2 regions of the Ornithinibacillus xuwenensis genome follow, and region 2 is predicted to be linked to the other one. Evidence: riboswitches for the same ligand, from Rfam matches in the RefSeq annotation. Region 2 holds a riboswitch; the other holds the start of a gene.

Region 1 (12,744 bases), on a different contig from region 2:
TCGATTAAGACATTACGCATGCATTATAAACTTTTAAAGGGAATGGGCGTAATTCCAAAGAATCGTTGTGTCATGCATGTTGGTGGAGGATATGGAGATAAAGACCGTGCATTAGAGCAATTCATATTAAACTTTGCTTTTGTTTCGCCAGATTTACAGCAGATGCTAATGCTTGAAAATGATGATAAGACATTTAATTTACTGGATACACTGTATTTATGTGAGAAACTGGCAATTCCTCTTATTTTTGACTACCATCATCACCTAGCTAACCATGAAGAGGAAAACTGGGTTAAAGATTGGGACCGGGTCATTCAGACATGGAGTCATTCATCATTACCAATTAAAATGCATATATCTAGTCCTCGGTCAGAAGAAAAATTTCGCGCACATGCCGATCATGTCGACCCAGCGATGTTCTTAACCTTTCTAAATGAGATTAAAGGAAGTGTTCCGCAGATTGATTGTATGATTGAGGCAAAACAAAAGGATGAAGCACTGTTGGTATTAATGAAAGAGCTAGCGAAATACTCTGAAATTGAAGTCGTTGATGGTGCGAGTTTTTATATGAAATAGTGATTTTAGTAGCTTGGAATCAATCCAAGCTTTTTTTATGTCCGTAGGAATTTTTGACTACAACTTCAAAAACATATTCTGTTACCTTTCCCACTTTTTATAGGATTCCATGCTTACATGAAACTTCTAGTTGCGAAATATAAATCTTAACGTAACAAAAAAGAGGAGGGGTTTCATGAAGAAAACTTGGTTAGGTGGTTTGGTAATTGCGGTTCTAGTATTGCTATTCCCAGTGGTAGGAAGTGCTGCTGAGAGTGAGGGATTGCTTGGGAATAGTCCTGGGGAATCTGCAGTTAACAAATCCATAGAAAAAGGGAAATATGCAAAAGGTGAGGTAATTGTTAAGTTTAAAGATAAGGTATCGGTTTCTTCCAAGAATAAGGTATTAGCAGATGTTGGTGCAACGTTACAAGCAGATGTTGATGCGGTTGCATCGCCATTTTCAGTGCTTGAGGTTAATAATGTGGAGGAAGTAGTAAAGGCGCTTAGCAACAACCCAAATGTTGAGTATGCTGAGCCAAACTATGAGCTGCATGCTACTTGGACTCCAAACGACACATATTTTAGCACAAGTTATCAATATGGGTTATTTAATACAGATGCCAACCTTGCATGGGATGTAGCTAGAGGAAGCTCAGGTCAAGAAGTGGCTGTTCTTGATACAGGTGTTGATTACAATCATCCAGATTTAAATGGAAAAGTAATCCGTGGGTATGATTTTGTTCAAAATGATAATTATCCGATGGACCAAAATGGTCACGGTACACATGTAGCAGGGATAGCTGCGGCAGAAACAAATAATGCTACTGGTATTGCGGGTATGGCACCGAATACTAGAATTCTAGCGGTTCGTGTATTAGATGCAAATGGTAGTGGGTCTTTAGCGGACATTGCAGATGGTATTATTTATGCTGCTGATGCAGGTGCTGAAGTTATTAATCTATCACTTGGCTGTAATTGTGATACCCAAACATTAGAGGATGCTGTAAACTATGCTTGGAATAGCGGTGTAGTTGTAGTCGCTGCTGCCGGTAATGATGGTGTTAGCACAACATTTGAGCCTGCGTCTTATGCAAATGTTATCGCAGTTGGTGCTGTTGATTCTAATAACCAGAAGGCAAGCTTTTCAAACTGGGGAACATGGGTCGATGTAATGGCACCAGGTGTTGACATTGCCTCCACATATCCAGGCAATAGTTATGTATACTTATCAGGAACCTCAATGGCTTCACCATTTGTTGCTGGTCAAGCGGCACTATTAACCGGTCAAGGTAGAAGTAACTCACAGGTTCGTGCCGCTATTGAAAATACTGCTGATAGCATGAGCGGTGTCGGTTACTATGTAGAGCATGGGTTAATTAATGCAAACGATTCTGTTCGATATTAATAGTTAATACTAACAAACGGAACAGCTTATAAGATAAGCTGTTCCGTTTGTTTTCTGTTGTTATATGTTTTTAGGAAATACTTGACCTTTCTCCTATTGTTTTCTTGATTTGTTCCACTGTTCCAGGATCTTCAAGACCAGTTATATCCCCCATGACTGAGCCATTAATGATTATTTCTTTTAATAGGCGACGCATGATTTTACCACTTACTGTTTTCGGTAGTGCATCTGACACAATGATTTCTTTTGGTCTTGCAATAGCTCCGATTTGGCTTACAATACTGTTGCTCATTTCTTCTATGAGTTCTTTTGTTTCCTCAAATCCATCAGCTAATCGAACAAAGACGATGGGGACTTCTCCTTTTATTTCGTCTGGAACACCGATTACTGCTACTTCTGAAACACCTTCTACTTCAAGCACGGAACTTTCCATTTCCATGGTACTAAGGCGATGTCCAGCTACATTAAAAGCGTCGTCAGATCTTCCGACAACCCAGAAATAGCCATCTTCATCTTCTAATGCAAGGTCACTTGCGAAATAACAACCTTCTACTTGGCTGAAATACGCATTATAATAACGTTCAGGTTCTTTCCATAACGTTCTACACAGCATAGGAAATGGCTTTCGAATGACAAGGTTTCCTAATGTTCCGGGTTTTACTGGGTTTCCTTCATCATCAACAATTGCAACATCGGCACCGAGGAACTGTAAACCGGCTGATCCAGGCTTCATTGGTGTCAACCATGCTGCTCCTGCTATTGGGCAACCAGCAGTTTCAGTTTGTCCCCATGTGTTGTTGACACTAATTTGTTTTTTTCCTAGTGTTTCATAGGTCCAATGCCATGTTTCAGGATCAAATGGTTCTCCTACAAGAGAAATAACATCAAGGCAGGATAAATCATACTTGTCCAGTACTTTTTCTCCCATACTCTTTAACATGCGTAATGCGGTTGGAGCTGTAAAGAGTTTATTTACACGATATTTCTCCATAATTTGATAGAAGCGATCTTTAGAAGGATAATCTGGAGCTCCTTCATAAACAACGGTTGTGACCCCATTTGCTAATGCACCAACGATTCCCCAAATATGCATCGTTAGCCAACCAATATCAGCAGAGCACCAAAACACGTCATCTTCTTGATGAGCCATATGGTACTTTGCATACATATAATTTTGAATAACAAACGCCATCCCGGAATGAACGACACCTTTTGGCTTACCAGTTGTTCCACTAGTATAGAATACAATACCTGGCTCATTGGCTTCGATTCGCTCTGGTTCACACTTCATACTCATGTTTGCGGTTATTTCCTGCCACCAAACATCACGTCCTGGTTGCATGGATGTGTCTGTTCCAAAGCGATTTACAACAATCACTGCTTCAATGGATGGGATTTCTTGTATAACATGATCTACTTTTTCTTTTAGATGAATCATTTTACCACGGCGCTGTGTTGCGTCTGCGGTTACCATTACCTTTGGTTCAAATGCTGTTAAGCGGTCTTTGAGCGACTTTTCTGAGTATCCAGAGAAGATTGTGTTATAGACAGCGCCGATACGAAAGCAGGCTAGCACAGCAATGAATGCCTCTGCCAAATTAGGTAAATAAATCGCAACACAATCTCCTTTTTTTACACCGAAAGATTTTAAGGCATTTGCAAATCGATTTACTTCTGCAAGTAGCATGTGATAAGTGAAGAACTTTGTATCGCCATTTTCTCCTTCCCATATTAAAGCCGTGCGATTGCCAGCTCCATTTTCAACATGTCGGTCAATTAAGTTAACACATGGGTTACTAATTCCATCCTTAAAAAAGCGGAAATCTGGTAGTTTTCCTGTAATGGTTTCCTTCCATGGTTCGTACCATACAAGCTCCTGTGCGACAGACTCCCAAAAACTAGCTGGATCTTGTTGGGATTGCTTTAATAATTCTTCAAATGCCTCTGTAGAGCCAATTGCAGTGTTTTTTACTTTTTTTTCATTCGGATAAACCAATTTACTGTTTTCTACGACCTGTAAAATACCACTTACATCCATCAGAATTCCTCCTCTAAAAAGAAAATGCCTGCCTATTGTATTAGTATACATAATTTTCAGACTAAATAAATGAAACTTTGGTAGGAATTATTAATACCTGGTACTAAAAATAAGGATAACAGAAGGACAAAGCAGATATATATTGCTCTGTCCTTCATCAATTATTTTGTTTCCTTTGATTCAGGTATGTTTCTACGGTCAATATAAATGGTAGGGGAGCGATATTCTTTCATCGCTCTAATATCCTGCCCAGCTGCTTTAACAAAGGAAAGCGCGAGTAATATCATGATAAACATAACTGGAAACCCAGCAACAATACTTGCTGTTTGTAAGGATTTCAAATCACCTATGAACATGAGTACTAACGGAAGTAGTAGCAATGCAAATGCCCAAAAAAGTCGATTCCATCGCATCGCCTCTCCACCGGGTACATGTTTTTGTACGACTGCAGCTAATATATACGATGCCGAATCAAAGGTGGTGGATAGAAATACAATGGCTAATATCGTAAACACAATGACAATAAAATCAGCAATTGGCAATTGGGTGAGTATTGCAATAATCGTTGCTGGTGCACCATTTTCATTCATAAAACTAATTACATCAAATGAGTCAGAGAGCTGTAAGAATAAGCCGAAGTTTCCAAGTATACCGAAGAAGAGTACACATCCGAGTGTTCCATAAATCATCGTACCAAATATCATTTCACGGATAGTCCGCCCATGGGATATTCGTGCAACAAACAATCCGACGAATGGCGCATAAACAACCCACCAAGCCCAATAAAAGACCGTCCATGTTTCTGGGAAGCCTGTTTCTTTAAAACCGTTGATTTGTGCCAATGGTTCTAGCCAGGTTGCCATATGGAAAAAGTTATCCGCAAGTATACCTAGACTTGTAAAGGTTGTCTCACTTATAAATACAGTTGGACCAAAAATAAAGATAAAAATTAGTATAAAAAGCGCGAGCCATAAATTGATATCACTTAAGACTTTAATTCCCTTATTCAACCCTGAATAAGCGCTTATGGCGAAGATTAGCGTACATAATATCATGATTCCAGCTTGAACTCCAAGCGTAACCGGTATTCCTGTAATATCATGCACACCTTCTGCAATCATAGGAGTACCAAGTGCAAGTGTGGTTCCAGCTCCGCCTAATAGACCAAATATAAATAAGACATCAATTAGTACTCCTAATGGACCGTCAGCAAGCTTTCCAATTAGTGGTTTTGTAGCTGCGCTTATTTTTAGAACTGGCTTTTTTCTTACGTAATAGAAATAAGCAATTGGCAATGCAGGTAATGTATATATTGCCCAAGCAATGGGACCCCAATGAAATAATCCATAGGTGGCAGCCAGTTCAATCGCTTCTTTTGTTTCTGGTGTTACACCAAAGGGAGGACCTTGATAATAATAAGCCCATTCAATCATTCCCCAGTATAAAATACTTGATCCGATACCTGCTGAAAATAGCATTGCAGCCCAAGAAAATGAACCAAATTCTTTTTCTGTTCCTCGCTTGCCTAATTTTATTTTGCCAAATTTACTAAATGCAATATATAGCAAGAATAAAAAGGCTAATAAGCCAAGCGCTAAATAAAGAACGCCGAAATTTCCTGTTAAAAAGCTATTTGCCATATTTATCGCTGCGGCTCCAGCTTCAGGGTAAAAAATTAATGGTAATGATACGGCAAGTAATACAAGTATCGCTCCGATAAACGTTGGCCAGTCAATGAGCTTTGCGTTCATGTAAACATTCCTTCCTTTTAAATAGTACATAACCTTAATATGCTCACTTTCCTAAATTCCATTAGGAATTGAATATGGATGAAAAATATCCCACTAATAATAAGCTAAAATTGATTCAGTCTATAAATGAAAGGGGAGGTTATTACATGAATCAGCAAATCCGTAAAATTATGACATCAAATGTAGTAACGGTTAACGATTCACAAACTGTTCAAGAGGCCGCTGCGTTAATGAGCCAGTACAATGTCGGTTCACTTCCAGTTGTGAATAATAACGGTCAAATGGTAGGGATGATTACTGACCGTGACATCACACTTCGTACAACGGCACAAGGGGAGAATCCCGAAGAAAGAGTAGCAGACGTTATGACAGCACAACAGATTGTGCAAGCAACTCCTGATATGGATGCTCATGAAGCAGCTCAACTAATGGCACAACAACAGATTAGACGCTTGCCAGTAGTTGAAAATGGACAGGTTGTCGGCATGGTAGCATTAGGTGACCTAGCTGTTGATAATCAGCTTGATAATGAAGCAGAACAAGCATTATCAAGTATTTCTACCCCTTCTGCACCACAGAAATAACTTTTTTATGGTACAGAAAACAGGCCTTCTTAGCTGTTTTCTGTACCTTTTTTGTTTCATCTTCCACATGAATCATGTAAATTGATTGTAAAGGTATGAAGGAGGGGTAGGGTTGATTCAGAAAGTAGGAATTGATGCTGGTGGTTCACTTGTTAAAATCGCTTATGAGGAGCAAGAAAGGCTACATACGAAAATCTTTTCCAGTCTTGAAATAGACCAACTTATTCAGTGGTTAACGACGTTAGCTCCGAATACTAAGCTCGTTTTAACTGGTGGAAAAGCTGGTTATATAAAGCGTCTTGCTACGAATAATTGTTCTATCGTTAATGAGTTTGATGCAGTAACTGCAGGAACTAGATATTTGCTGCAAACAGAGAAGGATATAAGAGAAGAGGATTTTATTTTAGTTAACATTGGTACGGGAACGTCTTTTTTTCATATGACAGAAGGCTCCTTCGAACGTGTTTTAGGTAGTGGGATTGGTGGAGGAACTCTGATGGGATTAGGCCATCTTATTACTGGAAAACAGGATTTTCAATTATTTACATCGATGGCTGAAAATGGCGATAATCGCAATGCTGATTTATTAGTACGAGACATTTATGCACCGGAAGAACCTCCAATTTTTGGCGACTTAACTGCTGCTAATTTCGGAAAAGCTCATTTAAATGAACATGCTACTGAGCAGGATTATTTAGCAAGTGTGATGCAATTGATAGGGGAAACAATTATCCTGCTTGCTGGTCAAGTGGCATCTTCGAAACAAGCTAGTAAGATTGTATTTGTTGGGGGAACGGTTTCAAATAATAAGGCCTTACAAGATGTCTTAGGTCGTTTTCGTGACATGATGTCCTATGAACCTATTTTTCTAAAGAAGGGCTCACATGCTGGTGCAATCGGTGCTTTAATTAGTTAGACGCTTAAATTATGATGTAGCTGCCAACATGTTTACTGGCAGCTACGCACGATGTCCCCCAATTTTCTTACTGCGATCTAATGTGACTCCAGCATCTGTGTAGCTACTTGCTCGGAGTATTGCTGTGGCCCCATATTTATCACGAATAGCGTCCATGACATAACCAATATCCGTTTTTTTCGACCGGTCCTCAAATAAATTTAATTGCGTTTCTGCTTTTTCAAATAAGTTATCTAATGTTACGTAGACATGGCGGATATTACTTTGACCATCGTAAAATTCTTCAAACAGCTGTAAGCAAACCTGGTACATATCCATGGTTACATTAGTAGGAATTGAAATCGACCTGGAGCGTGAAAATCCTCCTCCAGTTTCTTTGGAATAGGCAATACCAAGATGAATCGTTTTTCCGATTTTACCTGCTGTTCGCGCTCTACGGCAAACCTCCTCACAAAGGTCTAGCATACAAACTGCGACTTCATCCTTCGTGTAATCTCGTAAAAGAGAAATGCCATGACCAAAGCCTTTTTGTTCATGCTTAACAAAGTCACCATAGACTGGACTTAAGTCGATTCCCCATGCATGCCAGTAGAGTTGCTCACCCATAACACCGAATCGTTTTTTGAGATGATCGAGGTTGAATTTAGCGAGTTGTCCGAGGGTAACGATTCCCATTCGATTTAAATTGTGTTTCATGCGACTACCGATTCCCCATATATCTTCTACAGGGAAGGGCCATAGTTTTTCTTCAACATCCTCATATCTACATTCAGCAATTCCAACCTGTTTTGCGTGTAAATCCATGACAACCTTGGCTAAAAACTTATTATCGCCAATACCAATTGAGCAAGTGATTCCGAAGCTGTCCAGAATATCTTGTTTAATCTTTTCAGCAACCTCCCAGTAACTCCCGAATAGCTTGTGAAGCCCGTTCAATGTGACCCATACTTCATCTACAGAATATTGATGGATTGCTTCTTTTGGAGCATATTGATTAATTAATCTTGTAATTTCTACAGAGACTTGAAGATAATCAGCCATATGAGCCGGCACAATATGAATATCTGGATCATTTGGTAATTCAAAAAAACGGCTCACATTGCTAATGCCGTACTTTTGCTTTAGGGCTGGGGAAGCAGCTAACACGATGCTTCCAGATCTACTCGGATCGCCGACAACTGCAAGCATCGTCTTCATCGGATCATGCCCTAGCTTAACAGCCTCGACACTAGCATAAAAGGAACGCATATCAATACAAAGCACATCATTACGAGGATAAGCAGAGTAATCCAATCTAATTCACCACCAAGTAGAACGTTTGTTCTTATTATATGATGCTAGTATTGGATTATCAATGGAAATTTATGCTAGTGAAATGAGAGTTTTTTATTAAAAGCTGAATATGCAGCAGGAAATGCTGAAGATTCGCAGAAAAGCTAAAGTCCTAGCTGAAAAAGCTAACTCCCAGTCGAAAAAGCTAAACATCAGCTTCCAAACACTAAACATATAATGAACTGTGTGAATTTTGCAAAAATGCGCAGGCGGGCAACGTATATGTGCTATTCTGTAAGCGAAAGAAGCATAGGGAGGGGAATAAATAATGAAAGGCTTTATTCGAACTGCTGAATTACTATTAGGTATCTTATTTTTAGGGGCGGGATTAAACGGCTACTTCGTGTTATTCGGCTTTGAGCCATTTGCACCAACAAATCCAGCTGCAATGGAATTTTTAGGGGATGGCTATTTACTGGCAATGGAGAAAGGTGTAGAAATCATAGCAGGAATTTTACTAATTATTCGCAGGTTTATTCCATTGGTATTAGTTGCGCTAACAGGCATCATTGTAAATATTTTTGCGTTTCATATATTTGTTGACCCGGAGTTATTGCTATTAGCAATCGTATTAGTGGTTCTAGAAGGAATCTTGGTATGGGCTTATCGAGAAAATTACAAAGGAATAGTGGAAAGTAAGCCTCATTGGAAGAGTTAATAGAAAAGGAGTCCCTCCAGCATTTATCATGCATATAGTGTTATATGGAATTTTTAGGGAGGGAAATCTAGGTGTACTATTGCTATCCAGTGTATTATTACTCAGCTTATCCATATCGTTATGATACGAATCGTCAGTTTCCAAATGTGAATCCGGATCATTTGTATGAAGCTGCCAATGAAACAAGGGTATTAATGCGTGAAGCTAGTGTTGTATTAGATCGGTTTGCAGGATCGAAGGAATTTGGGAAGCGCGTCATGAGTGCGGCTCAGAAATCCAATATGCCAGAGGTTAAACGGTTAATTAAGTCAATAGGTGTAACATCAGATATTGATGTGAATTATAACCCAGACGAATTAAGAATGGCGTTTATATCCAAGATTAAGAATACAGAATGCTGTAGATTAACCGTTGCATTACGGTGGAGCTAGCAAATTAAAAAATGCCAGTTATCTAAAAAGCTGCATCTTGTTAAACAAGGCTAACAATTGATACAGTTTTTGGAAACTGGCATTTCTTCATTAAAAAGTCGAGTATTGATTTGTTTGTTGAAATTTAATTTCTCCACCTATAATGGTCATTTCAACCTTGGTATCTAGCAACTCATCTGGGTCGAGCATGGAAAATGGATTGTTAGAAAGTACTGTCATATCAGCAAGTTTCCCTCTTGAAATGGTTCCTTTCATCGTTTCTTCATTGGTAGCATAGGCTGTTAAATCAGTAAATAGGCGAAAAGCTTCGTACATCAATAATTTTTCTTTAGGATTCCAACCACTATGAGTTTCTCCAGGTGCTCTTCTTGTAACGGCAGCGTGAATTCCAAGTAATGGATCTGCTGGTTCAACAGGGGAGTCTGATCCTCCCGTACATATTACGCCTTTTTCCATTAAGGTTTTCCAAGCATATGCAAGCTCAATTCTTTTTTCCCCAAGTCGCTCTTTGACCCAAGGAAAATCACCAACAACGAATCTTGGTTGGATATCCGCAACTCTTGAAGGAACTGCTAGACGCTCAATTAGTTCCTTACGAAGTACTTGTGCATGGATTAGTCGATCACGATGGGAGACAGCTGGGAATAAATCGAGAACATCCAATACATTTTCAAGTGCTTGGTCACCAATCGTATGCACTGCAATTGGCATCGACAGTTCTCGTGCTTTCCTGACAATCGCGATTAATGACTCTTGATCTAACATGGCTTCTCCATAGTTATTGGGATCATCGTGATACGGTTCTGTTAATAGTGCGGTTCTCCGTCCGAATGCACCATCAGCAAAGATTTTGATTGCGCCAATATTAAGCGTTTCATTTCCGAATCCAGCGTACATCCCAGCAGCTCTAATGTCTTCTATAAAGTCATGATTAATTAAGAGGTTAGCACGGAGTCCTAGTTTTTCTTGGTTTAAAAGTGTGTCATAAATTCGATAGGTCTGTTCAAGCCCACCTAGAAAAAGAGGATCATTAGTATGCACACTAGTTAAGCCTCTCTCCATTGAATAATGAATCGCTTGACGCATGGAACGTAATAGTTCCTCATAGGATTTCTCAGGAATATGCTGTTGAAAAATTTCGGAAGCAGATTCTAAGACAAGTCCAGTAGGTGTTTTCGTTTGTTCATTTAATACAATGCTCCCCCCTTCAGGAATAGACATTGATGGGTGATAGTTGCTTCTTTCTAGTGCTCTCGTATTGACAACTGCAGCATGTGTACAAATTCTAGTTAAGAATAAAGGATTATAAGGAGAAACATAGTCGAGCTCCTCAATTGTTGGAATTAATCCTTCTATAAATAAGTTCTCATCCCAACCACCACCGAGCAACCATTCATTCGGCTTTAAAGTACGTGCTTTATCCCTGATTTTTTCTAACATCTGGCTTTTGGAGGTAACACCGGTAAGATCAAGGTTCATGAATTGATCGGCAATCAAGGATAGGTGAAGGTGGCTATCTACTAATCCTGGTGTTACTGTTTTACCACCAAAGTTAATCACCTCACATGTAGGATTACTCCAATGAAGTAACATTTCACTGTCTGTCCCCATATCAATAAACCGACCATTTTCGATAACCACGGACTGAACAAGTGGTTTTGTAGAGTCCAACGTGTAGATATTTCCGTTGGTATAGATTTTTCTCATGGTGCATTCTCCTTAACTATGGAATGTGTTTTCTTACTGATATCATATAAATTTAAAATTAGAATGGGATTGTTTTCGATAAAAGGGCAGATTGATTGTAAAGAGGATGAAGAGAGGGTGGATGTATCAATATACAAAAAAGCAACAATAGCTTGAAAATAACCTATCATTGCCTTAACAATATACGCTATCATCCAATTCGATCAGTAGTTCTCCATGCAAAATTCTCTTTACATGACAGTCTGCCCCTTGTTCAGGAAACATCCCAACATAAATAAGCTTGACTCTTATTATGCTTCGGCAAGTAATCCTTTTATCCAATCATCATAGTTGTCATTCTCCGATGGACTACTAATATTACTCGCGCCTCTACCTCACCGATCTGATAAGGTAACTTATAAAATTTAAGTCAATCATACTAATCAAGTGGTAGTAAGTCAATAGAATAGTACTATAGTAGATATAATGAATGAAGAAAACAGGAAATATACACGGGAATTTTATCGGGATTTGTTGTAATTTGATGATTATTCTATTATTATTTGATTAGTAGGATAAAAGAAATAGGAATATATTCTTAAAGAAATGGAGTTCAGCTATAAACCATAAATACCTGGCTATTTATACGATAGAATAATATTTTAATTAGACATATACATACTTGGGGGATGGACATGGCTAGAAAACTTAAAGTAAAGATACCAAAAGTTAAATCAATAAAACTACGAAATATAAAGATAGGATGGAAATATGGTCTTACATTAGCACTTGTAATATTGCTATTTATTGGTTCATCAACAATCGTATCAAATTCCATCATGGGAATCGGTAATGATATTAAACGATTAGATGAAAAAAGCAATATTGCCATGAATATTTCGGAAATGGGTTCACTAACTCGTAATATGGGTATTTATGTTGTGTCTTACTATCAGGAACAAGATGAAGGATATGTTGAGGCATTTAAAGAAAATCAATTGCAATACAATGAGTTAGCTAATGAAGTTCGAATTAATTTACAAACTAATGAGCAAAAAGAAATTTTTCAAAAGGTGTCATCGAATAATCAAGAGCTATACCGAGTATTTACGAATTATATTGTTTCTGCTATTGAGAATAATAGCATGACTTCTGCGGAATCATTTGTCATGCAATCAAATGAATTACGTGAAGAAACAGTAGGGTTATTAGATCAGTTAGTGATAACAATGGATTCTGATCGCAAGAATGCGATTAGTAATGCACTTGATAATCAAAAGCAGACATTTATTACACAGATTGTTTTTATAACTGCATCGATTATTATTGGAGTTATATTAATGATATTAATCAGTCGTGCTATTTCTCGTAATTTGAAAAAGGTT
Region 2 (12,744 bases):
CCTTGATCCAGTAGTAAGAGAATTACCAATTGCTGCTGTTCAAAAACAATTGAAACAAGTAATTGAAAGGAAAGTTGACTAATGGATGTGAAAGCCATTAGGCAAATGTTTCCGATTCTTGATCAGGAAGTAAATGGGCATCCATTAGTTTATCTGGATTCATCAGCAACATCTCAAAAACCAATTTCGGTTATTGAAGCTGTTGAAAACTATTACCGTTTTGATAATGCTAACGTCCATCGTGGAGTTCATACATTAGGTTCACGCGCAACTGATCAATATGAAGGTGCACGTGAGAAGGTTCGTCGATTTATTAATGCTAGAAGTACAGGTGAGGTTATTTTTACTCGAGGTACTTCCACGTCAATTAACACGGTTGCTTATAGTTACGCACGTGCTAATCTTGAGCCTGGAGATGAAATTCTGATTACGCCAATGGAGCATCATAGTAATATCATTCCATGGCAGCAAGCAGTAAAAGCTACTGGTGCAACATTAAAATATGTTCCTTTACAAGATGACGGTACTGTAGCAATAGAAGATATTCAAAATCTTGTTACCGATAATACGAAGGTTGTTGCGATTGCGCATGTTTCCAATGTATTGGGAACAATAAACCCAATTAAAGAAATTGCTAAAATAGCACATGCGAAAGGTGCTGTTCTAGTTGTGGATGGTGCCCAAGGTGCCCCACACATGAAGGTTGATGTTCAAGATTTAGACTGTGACTTTTATGCTTTTTCAGGTCATAAAATGTGTGCGCCAACTGGAATTGGAGTTCTTTATGGAAAAAGAGAATTACTAGAGAACATGGAGCCAGTAGAATTTGGAGGAGAAATGATTGATTTTGTTTCCCTACAAGAATCTACTTGGAAAGAGCTTCCTTGGAAATTTGAAGGTGGTACGCCAATTATTGGCGGTGCGATTGGTCTGGCAGCTGCTATTGACTTCTTAGAAGATATCGGAATGGATGCTATTCTAGAACATGAACAAAAGCTAGCAGATTATGTTATGGATCGTTTACAAACAGTCGATGGGATTAAAGTATACGGACCAGAGCATAGAGCGGCTCTTGTAACCTTTAATTTAGGAGATGTTCATCCACATGATGTTGCGACCGCATTAGATTCATACGGTATTGCTGTTCGAGCTGGTCACCACTGTGCACAACCATTAATGAAATGGTTGAATGTTACAGCAACAGCCAGAGCAAGTTTTTACCTATATAATACAGAAGAAGATGTGGAAAAATTAATTGACGGACTCTTGAAAACGAAGGAGTTTTTCGGTCATGTCTTTTAACAACTTGGAAACACTTTACAGACAAGTTATTATGGATCACTATAAAAATCCCCGTAATCATGGTGCTATTCAAGGAGATGCCTTAACGGTGGATATGAATAACCCAACATGTGGTGATCGAATTCAACTTCAGCTACAAATTGAAGATGGAGTTGTCAAAGACGCCAAGTTTGAAGGGGAAGGTTGTTCTATTAGTATGTCATCTGCATCGATGATGACTCAGGCAATAAAGGGACAAAAGGTTGCAGATGCACTCCAAATGTCAAAAATCTTTTCGGATTTGATGCTTGGGGAGGAAATTGATACGGAATTAGATTTAGGAGATGCTGAAGCACTAAGTGGTGTTTCACAGTTTCCAGCTAGAATAAAATGTGCAACCCTTGCATGGAAGGCTATGGAAAAGGGAGTTAACGATAAGTAATCGTGTAACGTTTGTACCAGTACTAAAAGGAGGGTTTATGAATGGCTAAGAAAGCGCCTGAAATAGAAGAGTATAAATATGGCTTTCGTGATAAAGACGTTTCTATTTTCCGTACAGAACGTGGTTTAACACGAAGAGTCGTTGAAGAAATTTCTAAAATGAAAGAAGAACCGCAATGGATGTTAGATTACCGTCTTAAAGCATTGGAGCATTTCTATGAGCGTCCAATGCCACAATGGGGTGGAGATCTAACCGGCCTTGATTTTGATGAAATTGTTTACTATGTTAAGCCTTCTGAAAAACAAGGAAGAACTTGGGATGAAGTACCAGATGAAATCAAACAAACATTTGATAAATTAGGTATCCCTGAAGCAGAACAAAAGTACCTTGCTGGGGTTTCTGCTCAATATGAATCTGAGGTTGTATACCACAGCTTAAAAGAAGATTTAGAGGAGCAAGGTATTGTATTTAAAGATACGGATACGGCACTAAAAGAAAATGAAGAATTATTCAAAGAGTATTTTGGAACAGTTATTCCATACTCTGACAATAAATTCTCTGCTCTAAACTCTGCAGTTTGGTCTGGTGGATCATTTATCTATGTTCCAAAAGGTGTAAAAACGAATACGCCACTTCAAGCATACTTCCGTATTAATTCTGAGAATATGGGGCAGTTTGAGAGAACATTAATTATTGTTGATGAAGGTGCATCTGTTCACTATGTTGAAGGATGTACAGCGCCAGTTTACACAACAAACTCACTTCATAGTGCGGTAGTTGAAATCATCGTTAAGAAAGATGCCTATTGCCGTTATACAACAATTCAAAACTGGGCGAACAATGTATATAACCTCGTTACGAAGCGTGCAGTGTGTGACGCGAATGCGACGATGGAATGGATTGATGGAAATATCGGCTCGAAATTAACCATGAAATATCCTGCTATTCTTCTTAAAGGTGAAGGTGCTCGTGGTAATACAATCTCGATCGCAATTGCTGGTAAAGGCCAAGTACAGGATGCTGGAGCAAAAATGCATCACTTAGCACCAAATACCTCTTCAACAATTGTTTCGAAATCGTTCTCTAAGCAGGGCGGTAATGTAACCTATCGTGGATTGGTTCACTTTGGACGTAAAGCAGATGGAGCACGTGCTAACATCGAATGTGATACGTTAATCTTAGATAATGAATCAAAATCAGATACAATTCCTTATAATGAGATTTTAAATGACAATATCTCATTAGAGCACGAAGCAAAGGTGTCTAAAGTATCTGAAGAACAGTTATTCTACCTGATGAGTAGAGGTTTGACGGAAGAAGAGGCAACAGAAATGATCGTAATGGGCTTCATTGAGCCATTTACAAAAGAACTGCCAATGGAATATGCTGTTGAAATGAACCGTCTGATTAAGTTCGAGATGGAAGGTTCTATCGGATAATAGGAAACTTATTGAAAAATGATATAGAGACAAAGATTCCGGCAAGGGTTCTTATCTCTAGAATCTCTAGGAAGGAGGCGAACGTTTGCAGTTCGTCTCCTTCTTTTTTTGATAAAGAATAGGTTGTTGTTAATCTGTCAATATCTCCAGATTTATTATTTCGTATAGTTGTTACCTTCTCGCAAAAGCTATAAAAAAGCAGATTAAGATGGAGGGCTAATAATGAAGAAAAAGTGGACGTTACCAGTCTTAATTATATTTCTTATCATGCTAAATCCATTTGAAGCAGAGGCGCATGTAAAGTGGTTTACAGAAGTTGAGCCACATAAAGAGTCAATTGAAAATATCCTCTCGCCATTATTTTTGTCAGTGGCATTAATTTCTGCGATTATTTTGGCAATTCTACCGCAATTCCTTCCAAAGCTAATGGAAATTCCGGTAGCTAATAAAATCGATGAAAAGCTAGACCAATACAGAAAATTTTCAAGGTATATCTTAAAGTATGGCACGGCACTAGCCTTAATCATTCAGTTTTTTTCTCAAACACTATTTGCTCCAGAATTCGAACTGGAAGAATCATGGGAAACTATTTTGGTATGGATTACCATCATCTGTTTATTAATTCCAATTCACTACGCAACAAAAGTAGGGGCATTGTTAATGTTAATCCTTTTTGTGAATGTCCTATCTGATGTGGGAATCTTCCACATGCTTGATTATGGGTTTTATGTAGCCATAATATTTGTATTGTTTATCGGGAAAACAAAATTAGAAAATTGGGGATTTCCATTTCTTTATTTAGGAACAGGGCTTTCGCTCTGTTGGGTAGCTGTTGAGAAGTGGGTGTACCCATCTATGAGTATCGATATCATTCAGAATCATGGTGTTCCTACATTTGGATTCGCACCAGAGGCATTTATCGTACTAGCAGCATTTATTGAATTTGTCGTAGGATACTTATTAGTTGTGGGAGTCTTAAATAGGATATTAGCCTTTGTGTTGACTCTAATATTTATTTCGACTACGATGCTGTTTGGTTATACAGAGATTATCGGACATTTCATGATTCATATTGTCTTAATAATTTTTATTATTGAGGGGGTTTCATTTTATAATCCGCCTATTCGGATCCATAAAACAATTGTTGATCAGGTTGTCTTTGTATTCTTAAACTTTATTTTTGTTCTTGCAACGTTTATCTTAATATATTATCGATTTGCTTAGGTTTCATGTGAAAATTTATGGCTTATCATCAGTGGAATGTTCACTGGAAAGGGAATTCTAAACTAGACTGGCTGGTTTAGAATTCTTTTTTACAAGAAAAGTTTTCCATCATGAATATTCCTGGAGTATCGATTGATATGAATGAAAATTAACAAAGCAGTTGGTAGGAATCTTAATGAAACAATGGTAAAATTATCTTAATAAACATTACATAGAAAGACTTGAGGTTATTTTACGTGGTATTTATAATTTGTATGATTATTGGTATCGGTACTGCTTTTCTTGGTAGCTTAGTTGGACTTGGTGGGGGAGTTATTTTAATACCAAGTTTGTTAATGTTGCATCAATATTTGCCAGGCTTTTCCTGGGCAACACCTCAAGCTATAGTGGGCATTTCCTTAATCACGATGATATTTACTTCATTATCTTCAACCATCACTTACTATAAAAAAGGAAGAGTAGATTATAAAACAGGCTTATTATTTCTTACAGGAAGTATACCTGGTGGTGTTATTGGATCATGGCTAAACCAGTTTATTGCAACAGAGCAATTCTTACTATACTTTGGAATACTTGTCATTCTGATTTCCGTTTTGTTTTTCTTAAAACGAAAGCCTCAGAAGGCAGATGAATTCAAAAAGAAAAATAGTAGGCAGTTCCAAATCGGAGAAACGACTTATGAATATTCCGTATCAGTCCCTTTAGCTTGTTCACTTTCACTTTTAGTTGGTGTGCTATCTGGACTATTCGGTATAGGTGGCGGATCCATTATGGTACCTGCAATGATATTATTATTTGGTTTTCCAGTTCATATTGCAACGGCTACGTCTATGTTCATGATATTTTTTGTCAGTATAATCGGTGCGACGACACATATTGTATTGGGGCATATCGTTTGGGAATATGTTGCATTCTTTATTCCTGGAGCATGGATTGGAGGAAAGTTAGGAGCAATGGTTAGTCAAGTGTTGAAGGGAAATACACTTGAATGGATATTGCGATTTACATTAATTCTGATTGGCTTACGCATGATTATGAATGGGTTGGCATAGGGAGTTATTTGAATGAAGGAAAAAATATATTTTTACTATACGAATGACTTACACAGTAATTTTTCACAATGGCCACGTGTAGCTAAGTATATAAATGATGTAAAAGAAAAAAGAAATACAACGAATGAGTCTTGTTGGGTTGTCGATATAGGGGATCATATGGACCGTGTTCATCCTATTTCGGAAGCTTTTATGGGGAAGGAAAATGTAGCCCTGCTAAATGAAGTAGGCTACGATTTTGTGACGCTAGGTAATAACGAAGGAATTACGTTAGCACATGATGATTTGTTTCACTTATATGATAAGGCTGAGTTTCAAGTTGTATGTGCCAATCTTCATAGTAAAGACGATATTCTTCCAGACTGGCTGAATCCACGTGTGCAAATTAAGTCTTTCCAAGGGATTAACATAGGAATTATTGGATTAACTGCTCCGTTTAATGATTATTATGAATTGCTAGGATGGGAAGTATCTGACCCATATGTCGTTTTGGAAAAATACATTTCTGAGTTGAAGAAATCCACAGATATTATTGTGATTTTATCTCATTTAGGAATAAGTGAGGACCAAGAAATTGCAAGACGATTTGATGATGTAGATGTCATTATCGGCGGGCATACACATCACCTATTACGCACTGGTGAAGAAGTGAATCAAACGATTATTACAGCTGCAGGTAAACATTGCTATCATATTGGTGAGGTTATTCTTACATGGGACCATGAGGAAAAGAAATTAATGAAGAAAGAAGCCTATACAATCGATATTACGGAGTATGCTGAAGATACTCAAATAGCTGAGAAGCTAGTTGCCTTACAAACAGAAGCAGACCAAATTCTAGCGAAACGAGTTATTACAATTGATGAATCTATTTCTATTGATTGGTATACAAACTCTACTATTATGCAGCATTTAACGGACTATATCCTAGCGAACACAGCAGCTGATTGTGCAATGTTTAACGCTGGATTGCTGTTAGATAATTTTCCTACAGGAGATATTACATATGGTGATATTCACCGGGCATGCCCACATCCAATTAATCCATGTATTGTTGAATTAACCGGAGCAGAGCTAATGGAAGTTATACGGGCAACCTATACAAAAGAATTTATTGATTTAGAGTTAAAGGGGTTTGGCTTTCGGGGGAAAATTCTTGGGAAAATGGTTTTCTCAGGCCTAGATGTCATAACTGATTATCATCCAAATGGACAGGAATATGTTCTACATGTCTATTTTGATGATAAACCGCTTGTTGTTGATCAAGTATACAAAGTGGTAACGGCAGATACCTTTACCTTTGGGCGCATACTTCCTGAGGTAGCAAAATCAACCTATAAATCATATGTATTACCCAAATTCATTCGCGATTTCTTAGCGGAAACCTTGCAAGTGCACTACGGGAAAAGGTTTCAGCAATAAAACGCAGTTAACGTGACACCAATCCTCCTTATTGCATAGACATATAGTGTACATTGCGAAGGAGGCATAACGCTTTATGATAACCATAAACCCCCTTGAAGTAGAGGGTATTGTTTTTACGGCGGTTCGAGTTGAGCTACCAAAAACAAATTTACTAATGATTTCTAATGAAATAGGCTATATCATGTGTGGAGCACTTGATGTTGACTTACTCAATGAGAAATTAAAGGATCGACATGTAATTGCGGGAAGAGCGGTAGGTGTGCGGACGATCGATGATTTATTAGATGCACCGCTTGAGAAGATTACAGACGCTTCAAAACAGTATGGTTGGCAGGAAGGTATGATTGGAAGAGATGCCTTGAAAAGAATATCTTAAACAAAATGTCTCCTTTTCAGGAGGCATTTTTTTAGACACTGTTTTAAAGCTACTTCGAAACTATGAATAGCTTTTTTTGTTTGAATTTGATACTATTTTTTTAGATTAGTTGTCGAAAATTGCCGTTTTCATGAAGGCTGGGGTTAGGAGAACATAATGAGATTAGTTAGTACAGCATCTATTCAATCGGGAGCTACACTTGGTCAAACAATCTACCGAGACAACGGAACTGTCTTACTTCAACGCGGGATGAAGTTAACAGATAGACTAGTAAAGCGACTAGAAAATCAAGGAATTACTTATGTATACATAGAGGATGAGTTAACAAAAGATATTGTTGTGCAGCCGGCTATTTCAGAAAGATTGCGGCAAGATGCAACCACTTCTATGAAGAAGCTTTTTACCGATGTTCAAAAAAGTAATTTATTATCCAATTCGTTTATTCTGGATAAGGAAGAAAAAAGCTTAATGGATATTATCCAACGAATTATGGATGAAATTAATAACCATCAAGAATCAATCACATTACTAGGGGATATTTATTTAACGGATGATTATATTTTTCAGCATTCGTTAAATGTTACCATTTATGCCCTTGCCATTGGTACGGAATTAAAATTGAATGCAAAAGAATTATCTGAACTGGGGAAAGGTGCGATACTTCACGATATCGGCAAGATATTTATTAGTCAGGATATTCTACAGAAGCCTGATAGGCTTTTGGATGATGAATATGAAACAATGAAGACGCATACGACACTAGGATATGAGCTATTACGAAAGAATCATAGTTATTCATCAGTTGTTGCTCATTGTGCCTATCAGCATCATGAACGATTAAATGGTACAGGGTATCCTAGAGGATTGGTTGGTGAATCTATTCATCTTTTCGCTCAAATAATTGGTGTGGCAGATGTTTTTGATGCTGTTACGAGTAATCGTGTTTATCGAAAGGCGATGCTTCCTCATGAAGGCTTAGAACTATTATATAGTGCAGCTGTCGACCAATTTGATAGCCGAATTATCAACGCATTTAAGAATAGTGTTGCGGTTTATCCAAATGGTATGACAGTTGAATTAAATGATAATAGGTATGGTGTTGTCTTAAAACAAAATAAGCATTTATGTGATAGACCTATTGTGCGAATTATTCAAGATGAATATGGTATAGATGTTACGCCTTACACGATAGATTTATCAAAGGAACTGAATATTACTATTACAAAATGTAATTTAAGTTGATATTCCTGATTTCTAAATTCTAACCCCCTCAAAACAAGCATAGATTGTTTTGAGGGGGTTTTTGCTATGAGACGTCGAATGGGCTTTAAAGGAAGAAGAACACCGCCTCCATCAAGGCATGTTTTATTAATTTCGTTTGTCTTATGCATTGTCATTACATATTTTAGTTTGCAATTTATTGATAAGGAAATAACACCAACATTAATGGAAGTTGCCGAAACGAAGACGGATGAATTTGCGACAAGAGGGATTAATGCAGCTGTGAAATTTGCTGAGGAATATACGTTTGAAGATATTGCAATTACAGAGAAAAATGATGCTGGCTATATTTCAATCGTTGGCTGGGACGCGTCAGTGGTAAACAAAATTAATCGTGCAGCAACTGATCGTGTGGAAGAATTTTTCCACAGTATGAATCGTGGAACTACTCCTCAATATAGTGATCCACTTGGAGAGCCAGAAGCATATGGCGATACAGTTGAAGAGCTTGTGGATCGAGATCCGACTGTTATCGAAATTCCAATTGGCCAGGCTACGGGAAATTCTGTACTAGCTAACTTAGGACCAAGGGTTCCAGTTAATCTTGAGCTTGTTGGAAGTGTAAAAACCGAGTTAGTGGAGGAAATATCCTCATATGGTATTAATAATGTATATGTTTCCCTCTATGTGGAAGTACAGGCGGATGTCCAAATCGTTGTACCGTTTGTAACAGACGAAACAACGGTAAGTACGAAAATATTAATTGACAAATCTCTAGTAATGGGTGAAATTCCTGAATTCTATGGTGGTGGAGGAGAGGGACCTTCCATAGCAGTCCCAGGAGATGACTTGCCAAACAATTAAAATTCTAGTATAGTAATTAACGTAATTAAATAAGAGACCTTATCAGATCGGTGAGGTAGAGGCGCAAACAAGATTAGTAGTCAATAGGAGAATGACAACGATGATTATTGATGAAAGGCTTGATTGCCGAAGCGTAATAAGGGTCAGACTTATTATTGCTGGGTTGTCTTTGAACAAGAGGCAAACTGTCATGCTGAACGTACGCATGGAGAACTACTGATCAATTTGGAGGATAACGTATATCGTAAAACAATGATAGGTTATTTTCTGTCATTGTTTTTTTGCGTAGAAAAAGGAATTTTCTAAGCGTATCTCCATGTACGAACAGCATAGATTACAAAAAAATATTGGAGGTATACTTTAATGGAAGGAACAATTTATTCAATTATTCCAGCAATTATGATGCTTATTTTAGTTTTATTAACCCGAAAAGTGTTATTGTCACTAGGAATAGGTATCGTTATTGGAGCACTATTTATTCATGATTTCAAAGTTTTAGAAGGTTTAAAAGAAATTTGGGCTGTATTTTTCGGTATCTTTATATCGGAAGGAGCGCTAAATACAGGAGACCTTCAATTAATTGGCTTCCTATTATTATTAGGAATTATGACTGCATTTCTTCAAGCTTCAGGTGGAAGCAGAGCATTTGGAGATTGGATGATTAGTAGAATAAAAACTCGTAGAAGTGCACAATTGATGGCACCAATACTTGGTATTATCATTTTTATTGATGATTATTTTAATGCACTAGCAGTTGGACAAATTGCGCGACCATTAACAGATCGACATAATATTTCCCGTGCGAAGTTGGCATATTTCATTGACTCGACATCTGCCCCTGTAACTGTTATTTCACCAATATCTAGTTGGGGAGCCTATTTGATTGGACTCGTTGGTGGGTTAGTAGTGATGACTGATCTTCAACCACTAGAAGCCTTTGTAAAGATGATCCCATATAATTTATACGCAATCGGTGCGCTGCTTCTAGTGTTCTTAGTGGCAATCTTCAATATTAACATTGGTCCCATGAGAAAGCATGAGACTCATGCAGAGCGTACTGGGGAAGTAATTCCAAGTGATGCTAAGGTTCCAGGTGATTTATCGAGCACATTTAAGCCAAGTGAACGAGGAAAGGTATTTCATTTATTAGTTCCGATTGTTGTATTGTTAATTGCAACAGTGGTATCCATGGTGATTACTGGAGCAAATGCTAGCGGAGATACGGTCACGATTCTATCTATTTTTGAAAACACGAATGTAAACTTTTCGTTATTTGTTGGTGGTATAGCGTCTGTCGTCGTTGCATTTATCATGTATATTGCACAAGGCACAAACCATGCAACATCAGGCCAAGTTTTTGTTGAAGGTATTAAAGCGATGCTTCCAGCAATTTATATTTTGCTATTAGCTTGGATGATTGGTTCAATTATCTCAACTCTTCAAACAGGAGAGTACCTAGCACATCTGGTTGAATCTGCTAATATAAGTTCAAATCTATTACCATTTATCTTCTTTATTTTCTCTGGATTTATGGCATTGGCAACCGGAACATCTTGGGGAACATTTGGTATTATGCTACCAATTGCTGCAGAGGTAATGGCAATTGCTGATGTAACACTTATCATACCATCACTAGCTGCAGTATTGGCAGGTGCAGTGTTTGGAGATCATGTATCGCCAATTTCAGATACAACAGTTCTGTCATCAACTGGTGCTGGATCAAATCATATTGATCACGTTATGACACAGATTCCTTATGCCATAATCGTTGCTATTGCATCTAGTATTGGGTATATTTTGATAGGATTAACGAATCAACTAATCATTGGTTTACTTGTGACACTTGTACTAATTGTCATTATTGCAATTATCTTTTCGGCGTTAACTAAACAAAAATAACTGTTCTATTCAGGCCCTTCAGCTAAATGCTGGCGGGTCTTTTTTTACACACGTAAATTAGAATATTTTACTATATAAAAAATTTTAAAAATACTTTGACACAGTAAAAAAGTACCGTTATAATACAGACAAGTTCAGTAATTTCAGAAAAATTAAATATTAATAAAGTAGCTGGTTTTACTGATTATGTACTTATTACACATTACATAATGTAATAAGAAAAAATAATAGAAGGAGGTCTTTTAATGGAAACTCGTTCTCAGTGGGGAACAAGAGCAGGTTTTATTTTGGCTGCAGTAGGATCCGCAGTAGGCCTTGGAAACATTTGGCGATTTCCGACAGTAGCATATGAAAACGGTGGGGGTGCTTTCCTTATCCCATACTTGTTTGCATTGTTAACAGCTGGTATTCCGTTGTTGATTTTAGAGTTTACAATCGGTCATAAGTATCGTGGATCAGCACCACTCTCTTATCGAAGAATGAATAAGAAAACAGAATTTGTTGGTTGGTGGGCTGTCATCATTGCATTTGTCATTTCAACCTACTATTCCGTTATTATTGCCTGGGCAATGTCTTATTCAGTATTTTCATTTAATTTAAATTGGGGATCGAGTACTGGTGATTTCTTAATTGGCGACTACTTGCAAAGAACAGTAGAGCCAGGTCAAATTGGAAACTTTGTTCCCGGGGTATTAATTCCATTACTATTAGTATGGATTATTGTGTTAGGTGTATTATTCAAAGGGGTTAAAAAAGGTATCGAAATTGCTAACCGAATCTTTATCCCTGCATTGGTTATTATTTTCCTTATTATCGTTATTCGTGCGATTACGTTACCTGGAGCGATTGATGGGTTAGAAGCCTTCTTTACGCCTGATTTCAGTAAGATAGGAGACCCTGAGGTTTGGGTAGCTGCATATGGACAAATTTTCTTTAGTTTATCGATTGCCTTTGCAATCATGATTACGTATTCTAGTTATTTACCTAAAAAATCTGATATTACAAATAATGCATTTATTACAGGTTTTGGTAACTCAAGTTTTGAAATCTTGGCTGGTATTGGGGTATTTGGAATCTTAGGATTTATGGCTATGCAATCTGGTCTGCCTGTCAGTGAAGTAGTCGAAAGTGGTGTAGGGTTAGCCTTTATTGTATTCCCAGAAATTATTAATCAGTTCCCTGGTATGAATGCTTTATTTGGATTCCTATTCTTTGCTTCCCTTGTATTAGCCGGCTTAACTTCATTAATGTCTATTACCGAAACATATGTAGCTGGTTTGGTAGATAAGTTTAATATTACTCGTACGAAAGCTGTATTATTCGGTGGTGGAGTTGCTGCATTAATCTCCTTGTTGTTTGCTACGCAAGGTGGATTATACTTCTTAGATGTAGCAGACTACTTTATTAACCAATTCGGTGTTGCTTTAATGGGATTAATTGAAGTTGTATTAATCGCATGGATCCTAAGAGAACTAAAAAATCTAAAAGAACATGCAAATGGTATTTCAGATATCAAGTTAG

Evidence for each region. Region 2 has a riboswitch for lysine ahead of ABC228_RS14385 (Na+/H+ antiporter NhaC family protein). Riboswitches for the same ligand answer to the same signal wherever they lie in the genome.
Region 1: linked by a shared signal. The riboswitch ahead of ABC228_RS05635 (amidohydrolase) and the one ahead of ABC228_RS14385 (Na+/H+ antiporter NhaC family protein) in region 2 are both predicted to bind lysine.

The regions. Positions count from the first base shown of each region.
Region 1 covers NZ_JBDIML010000001.1:987,639-1,000,382, reverse strand. Annotated here, with positions in the region: gene uvsE (UV DNA damage repair endonuclease UvsE) at 1-576, shown strand, start outside; gene ABC228_RS05675 (S8 family peptidase) at 752-1,963, shown strand; gene acs (acetate--CoA ligase) at 2,034-4,001, opposite strand; gene ABC228_RS05665 (BCCT family transporter) at 4,163-5,752, opposite strand; gene ABC228_RS05660 (CBS domain-containing protein) at 5,899-6,336, shown strand; gene coaW (type II pantothenate kinase) at 6,449-7,252, shown strand; gene ABC228_RS05650 (DNA polymerase IV) at 7,295-8,545, opposite strand; gene ABC228_RS05645 (hypothetical protein) at 8,853-9,242, shown strand; gene ABC228_RS05640 (YuzC family spore coat inner layer protein) at 9,314-9,673, shown strand; gene ABC228_RS05635 (amidohydrolase) at 9,764-11,380, opposite strand; lysine riboswitch at 11,580-11,760, opposite strand; gene ABC228_RS05630 (methyl-accepting chemotaxis protein) at 12,055-12,744, shown strand, end outside.
Region 2 covers NZ_JBDIML010000005.1:53,173-65,916, reverse strand. Annotated here, with positions in the region: gene sufD (Fe-S cluster assembly protein SufD) at 1-82, shown strand, start outside; gene ABC228_RS14430 (cysteine desulfurase) at 82-1,302, shown strand; gene sufU (Fe-S cluster assembly sulfur transfer protein SufU) at 1,292-1,723, shown strand; gene sufB (Fe-S cluster assembly protein SufB) at 1,765-3,162, shown strand; gene ABC228_RS14415 (DoxX family membrane protein) at 3,385-4,386, shown strand; gene ABC228_RS14410 (sulfite exporter TauE/SafE family protein) at 4,623-5,438, shown strand; gene ABC228_RS14405 (bifunctional metallophosphatase/5'-nucleotidase) at 5,451-6,860, shown strand; gene ABC228_RS14400 (YunC family protein) at 6,937-7,239, shown strand; gene ABC228_RS14395 (HD domain-containing phosphohydrolase) at 7,396-8,481, shown strand; gene yunB (sporulation protein YunB) at 8,548-9,324, shown strand; lysine riboswitch at 9,373-9,548, shown strand; gene ABC228_RS14385 (Na+/H+ antiporter NhaC family protein) at 9,688-11,223, shown strand; gene ABC228_RS14380 (sodium-dependent transporter) at 11,469-12,744, shown strand, end outside.